DNA from 2 places in the Candidatus Syntrophocurvum alkaliphilum genome. Region 1 is predicted to be linked to the other one. Evidence: riboswitches for the same ligand, from Rfam matches in the RefSeq annotation. Region 1 holds a riboswitch; the other holds the start of a gene.

What was found. A riboswitch is a leader RNA that binds a small molecule or an ion and turns the genes downstream of it on or off. The one in region 1 is predicted to bind thiamine pyrophosphate.
Region 2: it holds a riboswitch for thiamine pyrophosphate, as region 1 does, so the genes downstream of both, thiD (bifunctional hydroxymethylpyrimidine kinase/phosphomethylpyrimidine kinase) here and thiS (sulfur carrier protein ThiS) in region 1, are expected to answer to the same signal.

What each region holds. Positions count from the first base shown of each region.
Region 1 covers NZ_CP046457.1:2,134,360-2,142,953, reverse strand. Annotated here, with positions in the region: gene thiH (2-iminoacetate synthase ThiH) at 1-898, opposite strand, end outside; gene SYNTR_RS10335 (thiazole synthase) at 898-1,674, opposite strand; gene thiF (sulfur carrier protein ThiS adenylyltransferase ThiF) at 1,690-2,496, opposite strand; gene thiS (sulfur carrier protein ThiS) at 2,497-2,694, opposite strand; TPP riboswitch at 2,742-2,850, opposite strand; TPP riboswitch at 2,983-3,080, opposite strand; gene SYNTR_RS10320 (glycine betaine uptake BCCT transporter) at 3,135-4,703, opposite strand; gene SYNTR_RS10315 (S-layer homology domain-containing protein) at 4,940-7,579, shown strand; gene SYNTR_RS10310 (ABC transporter permease) at 7,619-8,362, opposite strand; gene SYNTR_RS10305 (ABC transporter ATP-binding protein) at 8,355-8,594, opposite strand, start outside.
Region 2 covers NZ_CP046457.1:93,953-102,546, reverse strand. Annotated here, with positions in the region: gene SYNTR_RS00455 (DegV family protein) at 1-39, opposite strand, end outside; gene SYNTR_RS00450 (cytochrome c biogenesis CcdA family protein) at 261-947, opposite strand; gene SYNTR_RS00445 (thioredoxin family protein) at 951-1,379, opposite strand; gene SYNTR_RS00440 (MtnX-like HAD-IB family phosphatase) at 1,462-2,106, opposite strand; gene thiE (thiamine phosphate synthase) at 2,091-2,717, opposite strand; gene thiM (hydroxyethylthiazole kinase) at 2,708-3,511, opposite strand; gene thiD (bifunctional hydroxymethylpyrimidine kinase/phosphomethylpyrimidine kinase) at 3,508-4,437, opposite strand; TPP riboswitch at 4,439-4,549, opposite strand; gene SYNTR_RS00420 (L-lactate MFS transporter) at 4,732-5,958, shown strand; gene SYNTR_RS00415 (cupin domain-containing protein) at 6,215-6,532, shown strand; gene SYNTR_RS00410 (hypothetical protein) at 6,577-6,747, shown strand; gene SYNTR_RS00405 (sensor histidine kinase) at 6,751-8,121, opposite strand; gene SYNTR_RS00400 (response regulator transcription factor) at 8,118-8,594, opposite strand, start outside.

The DNA.
Region 1 (8,594 bases):
CCCTTGTAGATATAGTAATCCCTAAATACGGCATAAATATCTTAAGAGCTAACATTATCTGTACCAAATCCTTATCACTAACATGTACTACCTGCTCAAAGCTACCCTTATGTGGTCTTAAGCGTGGTAGTGATACACTAGTTTCTACATCCATATATGTACTTTGTAAATAATTTGCATGTAAACCTGTAGTAAAGGCTTCTTTTCTCCAATCATTTAAGCCTAATAATGCTCCAATGTTTACACTTCGTATCTTTGCTTTACAAGCCCTTTCAGGAGCATCTAGTCGGAAGTGATAGTCTTTTTTAGGACCGGAAATATGTACCTGGTCATAGATTTTTTCATTATATACTTCTTGGTATATAGTTAACCCGTCTACCCCGGCATCTATTAGCTGTTTGTATTCTTCTTCTGTTAGTGGATAAATTTCTATAGAAATAGAGTCAAAGTATTTTTTTAATATTTTTACAGCTTCAGTAATATATGAAACAGGAGTATCCTTTCTAGATTCACCTGTTAAAACAAGAATGTGTTTTAGCCCAGTAGCAGATATAGTTTTAGCTTCTTTATCTATTTCTTCCAACGAAAGTTTATGTCTACTTATGTTATTAGCAACACTAAAAGTGCAATAAGAGCAATGGTTTGTACAATGATTAGCTAAATACATTGGCGTATATAGCAAAACAGTTTTCCCAAAGTGTTGTAATGATGCCTGATGGGCTCTTCTAGCCATATCTTCTAAGTAGTTAGCTGCTAAAGGTGACAATAGTGCTAAAAACTCTAGTTCACTTATCTTACTCTTACTAATAGTTCTTAAAATATCTGCTTCTGTAAGGTTTTTAAAAAAAGCCTCATGCTCTATGTTTTTATAGTTCGAATAATACTCGTAAAAACTCATTATAAATCCCCTTCATGTAAAAAACCTGTTAATGGTGATGATGCACTTGCATAAACTTTTTCTGGTCCTGTTTTAGCTAAATACGCCATTCTACCAGCCTTTACTGCTAGTGCAAACGCCTCTCCCATATTTACTGGGTCTTGTGCTGTAGCAATAGCTGTATTAACTAAAACTGCAGCGGCTCCCATTTCCATGGCCTCAGCCGCTTCAGATGGCTTACCAATACCTGCATCTACAATAATAGGTAAATCTATTTCATCTATCATTATTTGCACTAATTCCTTAGTCCTAATTCCTCGATTACTGCCAATCGGTGCTCCTAACGGCATAACTGCGGCTGCTCCTGCATCTGCCATTCTTTGAGCTGCCTTCAAATCTGGGCTCATATAAGGTAGTACCACAAACCCTTCTTTAGCTAGTATTTCTGTAGCTTTTGTGGTTTCGTAGTTATCTGGAAGCAAGTACTTATTATCAGAAATAACCTCAATCTTCACCCAATCACCACAGCCCATAGCTCGTGCTAAACGTGCTATGCGCACAGCTTCTTCTGCATTTCTTGCTCCTGAGGTATTAGGGAGTAATATGCATTCCTCTGGTATATGTTCAATAATATTGTCCTGTTTTGACTCCATGTCTACTCTTCTTAGAGCAACTGTTACTACCTCTGTTCCACTTTTCTTTATAACCTCAGGCATGACTGCATCATTAGCATATTTACCTGTACCTATTAACAACCTGCTATTTAGAGCAGTACCACCTATCATTAATGGATCCATATAATCACTCCTATGTTAAATATCTTTTTCACCCAATATTAGTCGCAAAACCATATTAGCCTGATGATTAGCAGCTATCCCTACACGTGGTGCCATTAGACCACTACCGGGTTTAGCTTCAGAAGTATCATCTCCTACTAAATAAAAATTTTCCCTAATTTTTTTGGTAGTAATTAAATTATTGGAAAAATAGCCTGCCATACCCGATGCTGCTACAATTGGTTTGTTAGGCAAACTTTGCAAAACTATATTAACTAGCTCTGCTTTGCTTTGTGGATTATCAAAGGCTTCTACAATAATATCTACATCACTAAATACCTCTTTAATGTTTGTACTATCTAAGTAAGCATCTTTAGTTTCCACCTCTACAAAAGGATTAATCTGTGCTATCAATTCCTTTAATGCTTCAGTTTTAGGCATTCCAATATGGTTAATAAAATATTGTTGCCTATTAAGATTGCTAGGTTCTACTATGTCAAAATCAATTAGTAGTAACCTCCCTATACCAAGTCTGGCTAATGAAACAGCTACATTTGAACCTAACCCCCCTAAACCAGCTATACCTACAAATGCTTTTTTCACACTTTCGTGTACTCCCGGAGTATGACGGGCTACTAGTAAGGATTCCATCTCTTCTTGTGAAGGAATTTCTCCTCTTTTTATAAGGGTTATTTTATCTCCATCTTTTAAAGGATAATCTTCCTTTACTATAAAACCATTAAAAACAACTATATCTGCATCAGGCTTTACTTCATCTCTTAGTTGAAATGCTGTTGTTCCCGATGAAACGAAGTGGCTCTTTTCATTCAACATTATTTTCATTTAACCGCCCCCTACAAAGGCAACTATCTCTACAGAATCACTATCAGATAAAATATGTTCATCATATCTATCTTTTGAAACAATATCTAAATTAACTTCTACAACCACCTTATCTGGATTAAGGTCTAGCTTTTGCAAAAGCTCATTTACAGTAATATCTTTTTCAAACTTCATTTCCTTACCATTAACTATCAACATTAAGTCCTCCTTTGCCTTAAAATAAAAATACAAATCTATAGAGATTTGTATTTAAAAAATATCAATCCCTACGTTGGCATTATCCAAATCAGGTATAAGGGTCAGAGATAACATCTCTTTCTCAGCCTATCCCTATAAGCTCCCCTTGATGTATATTTATTTTTCCATGTTACAGTTATATAAAACCAAATAATTAAATAATTATCAGCGTTAATCAGCGTTTAATTACCAAATACTACTTAACAAAATTAAAAAAACAGCTTACCGATAGGTAGCTGTTAAAATTCATTAAAATCTTATATGCTTCCCTACGGTAGTATTAACTACATCAGGTTCAAGGGTTAGGAAAAACCTTCTCAGCCAGTGTGGCACCCCTAGCTATTTTTTTTATTACTATATTTATAATCTAAAAATAATACTTTGTAAAGATATTTTATTTTCTACCTCCCATCATCCTTATCTTTTAGGTGTTGTTCCATCATTCTTTCTAATTTTTTTATCTTTCGTTTTTCTTTTTCTTTTTGTCTGTGTAACTCTTCCTTTAATTCCTTGTTTATAGACACAATCATCCCCAGCATGATAATAGCAAAGGGTAGGGCCGCAATTATTGATGCTGTTTGTAATCCTTCTAAACCTCCACTCCAAAGAAGTGCAATTGCTATACCTGATTGAAGAATCCCCCACACATACTTAATTCTTTTACTAGGATTTAGCACTCCCTGAGTAGACAAAATTCCTAATACAAAAGTAGCTGAGTCTGCAGAAGTTACAAAAAAAGTTATTATTAAAAGAATTGCTAATACCATAAGGACAAGCCCAAACGGAAATTGTTCTAAAGTTATAAATAAAGCTGAGGTTATATCATTATCTACAGCTGTAGAGATAGCTACACCCTGAAACTTTTCTAAGTAAAATGCAGCTCCACCAAAAGTAGCAAACCATAAAGCTCCTAAGGTAGAGGGAACGAAAAGAACACCTAGAACAAATTCCCTAATTGTTCTTCCCTTGGAAACTCTAGCAATAAAAGTGCCTACGAATGGTGCCCATGCTATCCACCAAGCCCAGTAGAACAAAGTCCAAGAACCTATCCATTCACCATCCGCAAAAGGAGTTAAGCGAAAGCTCATAGGTATAAAGTTTCCTAGGTATCGCCCTATTGTTGCAGTAAAGTTTTCAATGATAAATAATGTAGGTCCTGCTAGTAACACGAATAAAAGTAATACACCTGCTACAGTTAGGTTGACATTGCTTAAATATCTAATTCCTCTATTTAAACCTGTTGATGCAGATATCATATATAAAATAGTAACTATAAATATAATTATTATCTGTACTGTAATTATATTGGGTGTGCCTAAAAGGTATGAGAAGCCACCGCTTATTTGTAGTGCCCCTAATCCTAATGAGGTTGCTACACCAAAAACTGTTGCTATAACTGCAAGGCTATCTATAGCTTTACCTATGGGACCATTTACTTTATCACCTAGTAATGGCCTAAATGCCGTACTTATTAGTCCTGCTTCTTCCTTGCGAAACCGATAATATGCAAGAGTTAATGCAACGATAGCATAAATAGCCCAAGGGTGAAGTCCCCAGTGGAAAAACGAGTAGCGCAGTGCTATTTCAGCAGCCTCTGTGGTTTCAGGTGTTATACCTTCAGGTGGTGTAAGGTAGTGCATAACAGGTTCAGCTACACCCCAGAAAACCAACCCTATTCCCATTCCTGCAGAGAATAACATACCCAGCCATGTATAGAAATTATATTCTGGTTCATCTTCGTCTTTGCCTAGCTTTATTTGTCCATATGGCCCAAAACCTAAAAAAATAACAAATAAAACAAAAATAAATGTAGCAAAAAGATAAAACCAACCAAATGTATCAATTATATAATTTAATATTTGCTCTGTTCTATCAGCTAAACTTTCTGGTAAAAGTATTCCCCAAAGCACAAATAGTGATATAACTGCTACTGAAAAATAAAAAACTACACCAAGCTTATCTTTTTTCATAACTGTTATTACTCCTAGTTTTAAATTTAAAAAAAGACTTTCTCTAGTTTGTGCAATAATAAAGTATTTCTTTCTGTTAATTTAAATTAGTATAAAGAATGCCTAGGTTTTTACTATTATTTTTAAATATTTAGCGGACTTAGCAGGAATATTTTGCTAGATTGTCGAAATAGAGAATCTATTGAATACAACCACCACTGTGGATATATCAAATAAGGAGAGATATGAAAGTGAATATGCGATATAAAAAATTTTCTTCAGTAATTTTAATTTTTTTCTTTTGTTTTACTATCTTTTTTTCTTTTCCCCTAGAAAAAAGCTTGGCCTCTACTAATAGTCCGTATACAGATGTAAACGATACTCATTGGGCTTTTAGTGATGTTGTAAAAATGGATTTACGAGGTGTTGTAACCGGATATGATGATGGAAGTTTTAATCCAGATAAAGCGGTAACACAACTTGAAGCCCTTTTAATGGCTGTAAGAAATATGGAAGTTGAAGACCAACTTGCTTTGATAGATACAAATAAGTCTATTCCTTTTGATGTACCAGAGTGGGCAGAAGAAAACTTTAAAAGAGAAATATTATTTGCTATTGATCAAGAAATAATTATACCTACAGAAAATAGATTTAGCTCTACAGCTATTGCAACAAGAGCCTGGATGACACAACTAATGGTACGTATGATTGATAAAGATGATGAAGCGCGGTTATTAATGGACAAAACACCAGACTTTTCAGATGCTGGAGCAATACCTAGTTGGGCTAGGGGTTATATAAATGCTGGTGTAGAGTATTCACTTATTTCTGGCTACCCTGATAATACCTTCAAGCCTAATCAACTCGTTACAAGAGCTCAAAGTGTAGCTTTGCTAAGTAGAAGTGAACAATATTTAGACTTAAGTAATTCTATTGCCGAAGGTAGGATTTTAAGTATTAATAACTCTAGAGTCAGCATTTCTGCTGATGGAAGAATACATACTTTTAGTATAGATTCTGACCCTTGGGTTTTCGATCAAGATGATAAAGTATGTACAATAGATAATTTAAGAACAAATAACACTATTAATGTGCTTACTGATGGAAATACAGTTAAGTTAATAGATTTAATTGATAAAGATGTGTCCTCAACCTCAGTTAAAGGTACAGTTATACATGTAATACATGATGAAAATGTAATTGTAATAAAGGATTCAAATGAGAAAATATATACCAAAACATTAGACTCTTCAGCAGTATTTGTTAATCAAAGTGGTCAACAATTTGAGTTTTCCCAAGTTGTTCCTGGTAGCATAGTAGAGCTGGAGCTAAGTTCAGATAATAGGGTTATTTCAGTTACTGTTAGTGATGACAATGTAAGTTTTTCTAACCATGGTGTAATCTATGATATAGAGCCAAGTCAAAACTTATTAATTCTAAGAGATGCCAACAATAACTTTGTAACTTATGTTTTTTCAGATAAAACAGAAATAAATATTGAAAATGTGAGATTTCCTAGTATAGAAGATTTGCAAACTGGTGATGAGGTTAGAGTAGCTACTGAGGGAACAGATTTATTAGAAATTGAACTATTAAAAGCACAACAAGAAATGACTATTTCAGGCAAGATTATTGTAGTATCAAGTGAAAATAACTTAATTGTAGTTGAAGATAATGAAGATATCCATACCTTAACAGTATCAAATGATGTAGAAGTAAATATTCCTGGAACTAGTTCTTCATCTTTAAGTAGCATATCTGTTAATGATGAAGTAGATTTAAGAATTGAAGATGGTAATGTAGTAGAGTTAAATGTTACTAACAGAGGTGTTGAAGAAAATGTTAAGGGAAGTGTAATGGCTATAGACACTAGTAACTATGTGATAGTTATTAGAACAGAAGATGATAATACTAAAACATATGAGGTAAGTGAATTAGCTGAGTTTTCAATAGATGATCGTACACGTTACGACTTATCTTATATAGAAAGAGATATGAAAGTTGAACTAGAACTATTAGATGATAAAGTAATATTTATAGAAACTAGAAATACTATTGAAGGTACTGTAGCTTCTGTTAACCCTGATCGCAGGTTAATATCTATTAGCGATAACGGTGACTCTTCTACCTATATTATTTCACGTGATGTAGATGTTAATATACGTGACATCTCAAGACCAAGGGTTAGAGATATAGATAGAAATGATTACGTTGAACTAAGGCTCGATAGTGATGAAACTGTTAAAGAAATAAATGTTGAAACTGAGCTTATATATGAGGTAAACAGGATATATGAAAGTAGTGAACGTTTACGAGTTGAAGACGATGATGGTAATACAAGAAACTTTTATTTAAGTGATAGATTTGATGTATATATACCTGGAGTTTCCTCACCACAAATAGAAGATTTTAGAGTAGAAGATATGATTAGAGCTACCTACTTAGGAAATCGTTTAACCAAGATAGAAGTAATGCCAATTGTTCACGGTAAAGTAACTAACATAAATAGTAATAATCAAACATTAACCATAAGAACATATGATGGAGATAATAGAACATTTGACTTTAGTTCTGATAGTAAAATCATTGATGGTAACAGCGAATCTGATAGATTAAGCTATTTAGTTTACGGAGATAGAGTAAAAGTTGAAGAAAACATCGATGGATCTCAAAATTATTATATTATGCATAAACATACTGCCAGATTTGAAACTACAAATGAAAATAATACTAGAATATTTGTATATAAAGATGGTAGTTACTCATTCTATAACCTAGTTAATAACTGTTATGTTCATTCAAATAATGAAATTATACGTCTTAGACATTTAGAAAGCAATGATATAATTGATTTTTACATGTTTGATAATAGAGTTTATGAAATAGAAAAAAGATAGAAACCTTTTTAAAAGCGAGGATATTAAACCTCGCTTTTTTTATTGTATATCCTGCTTATTAAAGTAGATAATAGTAATAAAAACACTTATAAAACCAGTTAATAATATACTTGCCCAGGAATACCAAAGAGGATAAGCGGAAACCTCTACTAATGGATTTAGTATTCTTATAGGGGCAGACCAAGGATATAATCCTAAGTATTCTGAGTTAGATAAAACCAAGCTAACTATCACTATAACTATAGCAAAAGCTATGGATGCCACATAACTTTTAAAAACTTTAGTTATAAAAACTATAGGCATTACTAGTAAAAACATAAAAAATCCTGAAAGAATGTATATATTAAATGCATATAAAATGTTTTCTAAACTAAGAGCTCCAAAACCTCCAATTAAACTAAGTAACAAACATAATACCAAGGCAAGTATAGTCAACAGCATTATCCAAAATAGTATTAATAAATACTTACTTAAAAGTAGCTTTGTTCTGCCTACAGGAACAGTCAGTAAGTTTTTCAACGTATCATCTTCATATTCTCTGCTAAAAGTATAAGTTGCAAGCAATCCATATAGTAAAACTCCAACAAGCAAAGTAATAAAAAAGATTGTCTGTTCTGCATATATTATAAAATTAACTTCAACTCCAACATCCATATTTGTTTTTCGAATTGCGTTAAAAATTAAAAAGTTAATAACTGGAACAACACTGGCACCAGCTACTGTAATAATTATCATATAAGAACGCTTTAGCTTCAAAATTTCTGTATATAATAAATTAACCAATTGGACCACCACCTGTTAAGCGAATAAAATATTCTTCTAAGTTATCTTCTTTCATTACTAACTTTGTTACCTCTATGTTATTCTTAACAAGCACTTTATTAATCGTTGCTGGAGAGTAGTCTAAATTATATATTCTTAATTCACTATTCTCCATTACCTTATAATCTAAAATACTAAGTTCTTTTTCCAATATCAATATTGCTTGAGATAATTCTGAAGTTTTAATTTGTAA
Region 2 (8,594 bases), 320 kb from region 1:
CAGATCACAAGCATTATCAGCATAAAGTCTTATACCCATATTTCACCTCCGAATTATTTAAGTTTGCACCTTTGTACACATTTTTGTGTACATGGCATTTTGTATTTTACACCTTTTTACAAATCTACACAAGTAAATCAGTAATCTATGATATAAAAAAAATAGACTTATATAAACACCAGTTTGTATAAGTCTACTAAGTTTTACTATTTATTTGTTTTTCTGAGCTATTTTATCATATCATAATTTAAAATTTATAATTATGCTATCCAAATATAGTAGGTGCCAACAATGATAATTATGAAGCCAGCTATCTTTTCCATAATATTATTCCACTTGGCAAATTGATCCATTCTAGCTAAAACTCCTGTAAACGTACCTGCTAATATTATGGGTATACCTCTCCCCATTGCATATATGAAAAGAAGTGTAGCACCATATAACCATTGTCCACTTGCAAAAGCAATTGATAATATAACTAATAAAATTGGTGTACCACATTGAGTACCTACTAAGCCTATTACCATGCCAAGGAAGTATGCTCCTAAATATCCTCTTTGTTCACCTGCTCGAGTTAATAAATCTCCACCAAAATTTATATTTAGGTTGATTGCACCAATAAGGTTTAATCCTATTGTTATACATATTGCAGCTACAATGTAATATATAATACTTTGGGTTAAACCAAATAGACCTCCAACAAAAGCAATAAATAACCCTAAAAGCATAAATGTAGTTGCAGTACCTAGTGTAAATGCTACTGACATAGCAAAACTTTTTGTTCTAGCCATTTCATTTCCACCCACATATGCCATTATTAAAGGAATCATACTTAAATTACAAGGGCCTATACTTGTTATAATTCCAGCTATAAATACTAGTCCATAGCCATATATAGAAAAACTCCCTAGAAATTGCGGTAAAACAGTATTTATCCACGCTTCCATAAACTATTCCACCACCTTATCGAGTTGAAGGCGCATTTCTTCTACTGGAATATAACCTACTTGCTCATATAATTTTTCACCTTGTGAGTCCAAAATAAAAATTGCAGGTATATACCGTATATCAAAATCTCTTGCTAGCTCATAATTTTCTTCATTATCTACATCAATAAGAATAAAGGCTACATCTTCTTTATATTCATTTTTTACTTGTTCATATACATCATACATTTCAATACATGCTGGACATCTATCACTAGTAAACATTAGCCACATGGGTTTATTGTTTTCTACAGCATTTTCTATAGCTATTTGTGGACTTCCCTCTTGTGATAATTGTGGTTCTGTTCTTTCATCAAACTGTTTATAAATTAGAAGCCCTATAATAACTATCCCAATTAAAATTGCAACTTTATTAACAGCTAGTTTATTCAATTTTACTCCCCCTAGATACAATTAATGTCTACTATTATAGTAGACATTAATTGTTATATAAACCTTAAATTATTGTTAATTATTATGATAAGTTTAATTGTTTTAGTTTAAAAATAATATCATCGAAACTTTTATATGAATAATATTCAATACCATTATTTTCACAGTAATCTACTAGAGATTTTTTGGCAAATACATAATCACAGTTCTTTATCGCACATCTATCAGAATATCCATCACCTATATAAACACTCGTAAAACCAGAATGTAGGTGTTTCTTTATTAAATTAGTTTTACATACTCCACATTGTTCACATTCCTTATTTAAATAAGGAGCTTTTATTTTTAGGCCATTATCTTCATATAAATGATTAGCATAATAGGGAATATTTAATTTATTCTTGTTTAGAATTAGCTTAATGTAGTTATCATAACCATCACTTAAAATATATATAGGAAAGTTATTAATATTTGCCCATTTAACAAATGGTGGAAAAGTAGGATCTATATTTAATGTGTTAAAAAATTTTTCTAACTCGTTAAGTTCAATGTCCATTAATTCAAGAGTTTTTTGGGCTACCCCTACAGTAGACAAAACTCCTTTTTCCCATAACTCATTAAGCTCCTCCCAGCCATCACGAGCATAGGTTTTAACCATTGTATAGCAAATATCTTCACTTGATATTGTGCCATCAAAGTCTACAAAGAAAATTAACTTTCTATCCACAGTTGCTTCATCCTTTGTGCTGCAATATTAATATCATCTTGTGCTAATATAGCAGATACTACTGCTACACCATCTATACCACTCTTTTTAACAGCGCTTATGTTATCATGATTAATTCCACCTATTCCAACAACAGGAATATTTACTGCAGTTTTAAACTTACTTAAGGATTCAGGGCCAATTACTTCCTTTGTATCTTTTTTAGTATCGGTATAATAAACTGGACCAACACCTAAATATGTTGCGCCTTGTTTTTCGCCTTCTATAGCTTGTTCTATAGTATTTGCTGATAAGCCAATAACTTTATTTTCCCCTAGAATTTTTCTAGCTACTGTTAAAGGTAGGTCATCTTGTCCTATGTGTAAACCATCAGCATCTACTGCTAAAGCTATATCAAGCCTATCATTTATTATTAAAGGTACTTGCAAATCACTTAGGTGACGTTTTAGCTCTGTTGCTATATTATAAAATTCGCGACTTGAAGCATCTTTTTCTCTGAGTTGGACTAAAGAAGCTCCTCCTTTTACAGCCTGTAAAACCGCAGTTATAATATCATTTCCTTTTATTAAGTCACTATCAGTCACTAAGTATATTGAATAATCTAAACCCATTTTATTTGTGCCTCCCGCATAATATCATTGGATTTTAAATTGTATAGCAGGTCATAAAATATTACTCTAAACGTTCCTGGGTTTCTTCCTGCTATCTTAATTGCTCTTTCTCCAGCAATATTAAATGCACATATTGCAGTTGCAGTTGCTATAAATACATCATCAGGATTTACTGCAATGCAAGCTGCAACAAGACCACCTACCATGCAACCTGCACCAGTTATTGTCCCAAAAAGGTTTGTACCATTACTTATATAAGCCATTTTTTTGTCATCTGCTATTACATCTATTGGACCTGTAGCTGCTACCACTATCCCTTTTTTTATAGCCAATTCCTTACAAACCTCATCAAGATCTTCACCCGTATCTAATGAATCAACACCTTTTGCCTGTGCCTCAACTCCTGCTAAGCTTTTAATTTCAGCGGCATTCCCTTTAATTACTGATATTTTCCCATTAGCACTGATTTTATTAATAACCTCCACTTTACGGGGAATAACTCCACAAGCAACAGGGTCTATAATTAGTGGTACGCTTTTATAATTTGCTCCTTTTACTGCTTCTATCATTGCTTCTTCTTGTTCACCTGTTAAAGTTCCTAGATTCAGGTATAATGAACCTGCTATATTTGCAAAATCAAATGCTTCTGCAGGATGTTCTACCATGGCGGGAGATGCACCAGAAGCTAATATTGTATTAGCAACATCGTTTACCGTTACATAATTAGTAATACAGTGTACTAACGGGTTTTGACTTTTCACTTTTCCCCATATATTTGCACATTGTTCTATCATTGTAGCTCACCCTTTCTAATTGTACTTAAGCAAAAATGATCTAATATACCTACTCCTTTACCAATAGGAAATCCAGTCTTAAGACTTGTACTAATATATTTTTTAGCCTTAGTTACAGAATCAATTACATCTAAATTATTAGCCAGATTAACTGCTATTGCTGAAGAAAAGGAACAGCCTGTACCATGACTATTATTTGTATTAATTCTTTTTGATGAAATATGGTAAGTTTTATTATTATTACCTACAACATCAACAGGTTCTCCATCTAAGTGACCGCCTTTAACAATAGCCCATTCACACCCATAATCTAATAATTTCAAACACGCAGCATCCATATCATTTATATTGTTTATCCTAGTATTTAATAAGGTTTCAGCTTCAGGAATATTTGGTGTAATAATCTTAGAAATAGGAAAAAGTTTATTTTTTAATGCCTCTATTGCTTCTACATGCAATAATCGATCACCACTTTTTGCTACCATTACTGGGTCAAGTATTATAGGCAGATTATTATTATAACTCTTTGCTTTTAAATAAGATGCTACTTTTTCTATTAAAACTTTACTACTTAACATACCAATTTTCACAACATCAATATTAATGTCTGAAAATAGTGCTTCGAGCTGTGCTTCGACTATATCTGGATTTATTTCTTGAACTTTAATTACTCCTTTGGTGTTTTGTGCAGTAACTGCAGTTATAACAGTAAGACCATAAGCCCCCAAAGCAGAAATTGTTTTAAGGTCAGCTTGTATACCAGCACCTGCACATGAATCAGAGCCCGCAATTGTGAGTACGCATTTCATTATTTTTATATCCTCTCTTTCATGTTTTAGCATTAGTTTATATATTAATTTTCTATACCATTTATTAATTGGTATAATGCCCCAAAAAACATTAAGTGAACAAGCAAAGCTGTTCACTTAATAACAGATTTTGCTTCCCTACGCTGGAATTACCCAGTTCAGGTATTAGGGTCAGAAGTTTCCACTTCTTTCTCAGCTTCGGTTTAATAAAGCTCCCCTAGCTTTTTATAATTTATATGTTATAATCAAATAATATTTTAACATAAATTAATATTTTGCAAAATTTTTCACAGATTAAAAGGATTTTTTTTATATAGAACGAATATATTATAGTAAATAATTAAACATTGTAGGAAGGAGGATATTGTATTCTCTTTTAATAAAATTGAATAGAAGGGAGGTTAAAAGCTTTTGCAGGAAGAAAAAGCAACTAATCGCTGGATAGTAGTTTTCGGAGCGGTTTTAATTCAGCTGTGTTTAGGTGCTGTTTATTCTTGGAGTCTATTTAATGCACCATTAATTGAACTTCACGGGTGGGAAGCATCAGGTGTAGTATTAACTTTCTCAATAACCATAGCTACGATGTCAGTTTTTACCATTATAGCTGGAAGAGTCCAAGATAAAATTGGACCTAGATGGGTAGCTACTGCTGGTGGGGTATTACTAGGACTCGGAGTAATTTTAGCAAGTCAGGCAACTTCGCTTTGGCAACTTTATTTATGCTATGGACTAATTGGTGGTGCAGGTGTTGGTACCGCATATGTATGTCCACTTGCAACATGTGTAAAATGGTTCCCTGACAAACGTGGACTTATAAGTGGCATCGCAGTTGCAGGCTTTGGAGCAGGTGCATTAATATTTACTCCTCTAATCAATGTATTTCTAGCAAGTTCCGGAGTTTCTCAAACATTTGTGTATTTAGGAATTATTTATCTAATTGCTGTTAGTATAGGTGCTCAATTTTTAAAAGTTCCTCCTGATGGATATGTACCAGAAGGATGGACACCACCTGAAACAACTAGTGGAACTAATCAAACAGATTTTTCTACTGGGCAAATGTTAAGCACACCACAGTTTTATTTAATGTGGGTTATGTATTTATTTGGATGTCTAGCTGGTTTAATGGTAATTGGACTTGCAGCAGATATCGGAGTAAATCTTGTTGGACTTACAGCAGCTACTGCTAGTACTGCCGTAATGATTATAGCTATTTTTAATGCTACCGGCAGAATAATATGGGGCACTTTATCAGATGTATTAGGAAGAATCACCTCACTAATCATAATGTACATATTAGCAACTGCAGCAATGTTCTTAATGAGCTATATAACAATGACATTTGCAACATTCTTAATACTATGTTCCTTAATTGGATTCTGTTTTGGTGGTTTCTTAGCACTATTCCCATCACTAACAGCAGATTATTATGGAACACAAAATCTTGGCACTAACTACGGAATAATGTTTCTAGCTTATGGTTCAGCAGCTATAGTTGGACCAATAATTGGTACAGCAGTACCATTTCAACATGCATTTTTAATCGCTTCAGTGTTATGTGCAACCGCTACAATACTAACATTCTTTACAAAACAACCTAAAGCTCCAGATCAAGCTATGGCTAAAAGAAAAGCAGCTTAATTTGTATTTTAAAAAGGTTGGGCTTAATGAATAGCCCACTGTCAAGTAGACAGGTGTAAAAATTAAAAACTATACTACAAAGACCTGACTCAAATATTTAATTGCAGTCAGGTCTTTTCTATATGGTAATATATGCAAACTTATGTTTTAATATATGTATAACTTGGGGGTGGTTACTTTAATATATAGTAAGCTTTGAGTATAGTTATAATTATATTTTACATATACTAAACTTATTATATTTGGAGGTGTATCTATGAGTTTATTAAATCAAAACATTAATGTTGGTGATATGGTTGAATATCAAGAAGGTACTGTTGTAAGTAAAACCGTTATAGGAAAGAAAACAGGAACAGTAACTGTATTTGCTTTCGCAAAAGGCCAAGGGTTAAGTGAGCATACAGCTCCCTTTGATGCTATGGTTTATATTCTTGACGGTGAAGCAGAAATAACTGTATCTGGCGAAAAATATACTGTCAAACAAGGTGAAATGTTAATAATGCCTGCTGATGAACCACATGCATTAGATGCCTTAAAACCTTTTAAAATGATGCTAATCATGATACGTTCTTAATAAAATGACTGTCATCTTATTTTTGACACAGGAGGTTATAAAATATGGGTGGATTTGAAATTTTAATAGTTTTTATATACTTAGCATTTCTTGTAGTACCAATAATAGTGCTATATTTTGTAATAAAACTTGCCATAAAGGCAGCTGTAAGAGAGTTGAGAAATGAAGGAGTTTTAAATCTAGCTGCAAATGAAAACAAAAGTAATGAATCTTAGTTATTACTCATTAATAAGTGGTATCTCGATATAAAAAGATGCTCCTTCACTTTCATTTTGAGCCCATATTTTGGCATTATGAAGTTTAATTATTTGATACACAATTGTTAAGCCTAAACCAAATTCGCCTTTAAATCCTTTGTTATACTTGTCAAATAATCCTTCCAAAACTTCCTGCTCAATTTGAGGACCATCATTCCAAAGGTGTAATATAACTTTATCATCTAAAGATTTTATAGATATTTTTATTTCATTTTTTGCATAGCGAATTTGGTTCTCTAATAAGTTTTCTAGTACAACTGTCCACTGTTCTTTATCACCCTTAATTTTCAGTGAAACTAAGTCCAAAGACCAAATTATTTCTTTTCGCTGCCAATAAAATCTTTCTACTATATCACTAATTAATTTATTTAATGAAAACACCTCATATGAAAGATTATGTGTCGCTAAATAGTCTAGTTTTGTTAAATACAAAAGGTTATGAATTCGCTTTTCTAGGCGTTTTGCTTCTTCTTCAATTACTTCTATCGTTGGTTCTAGCTCACCCTTAGGATAAATGCCATCTTTAATTGCTTGAGTATAACTACGAATAATCATTACTGGAGTTTTTAGTTCATGGGATATATTTTGTAAAAATGTTTGTTGGGTTTCATCTTGCTTAATCAATTGATTTCTTAGCATTTCTACAGAGTCACCTACACGACCAATTTCATCTTTGCGATTTAATTGTATATTCCCTTGCCAATCCCTATTTGCTAGCTTTTGCACCTTTTTTTCTAGCCTTTCTAAAGGTTTAGATAAATACCTAGCTAGTCCAAAAGATAGTATCCAACTAAGTAAAAATACTATAGCCACCAGAAAAACTAATCTATTAAATAGTGTTGTAACTAAATCTTCTCGGTAAGTATCCCACATATATGAAACTAAAAATATTTCTTGATTTTCTGCTTCACGTTTTGTTATAACATAAAACATTTTTCTTTCATCTATTTGAGCACTATATCGTTCACTGGTTTGGTCCTGTTCTCTTATATCTATTTTTATTATTTCAATTAATTCAGCAGGAAGACGATGAGAAGTACTCACGTTACTATCTTGTTTTAATACCAAAAAGTGATTAACTGTACGAATATCTTGGAAGTGTTGTCTTTGTCTGTTAGGTATATGACCAAAGTTAACTATGTCATCAGTTAGTTCACTTTCTGTAAAATCACGTAATATTAAAGATTGAGCACTTTCTATAGTTTCATAGATTTCTGTAGTGAAAAAATCACGTAAAGTCCAAGGCAACAAAACAGCTAAAAAAATTGAAATAGCTACTGCTATTCCTGCTATAACTAACCAAATTTGATATGATAATGGTAGGTTTTTCAAGATTTCACCATCCGATAACCATATCCGTAAATAGTTTCTATCCTTAACTCTGGCATTTTTTTACGCAATCTCCTAATAAGGTCATCTACCACACGGTCAGTTCCAATATAGTTATCCTCCCAGATATAATTTAGTATTTGTTCCCTTGATAAAGCTGCTCCAATATTTTTAGCAAAATATAATACTAGGTCAAACTCTTTTGAGGTCAATTCTATTTCTTTGTCATCTTTTAAAACTGTTCTAGTTATTTCATTAACTGTATAAGGAAATATACTTAAAATAGTTTGTTTATTTTGGTAAACACGCTCAATTAGTTTTTTAGTTCTTATTACAAGTTCTCTAGGAAGAAAAGGTTTAGATAAATAATCATCACTACCTAATTCTAACCCTACAACTCTATCAATATCTGCATCTCTAGCTGAAATAAAAATTACTGGTAAGTTTTGTGAAGTTTTTTTAATTTCTTTAATAAG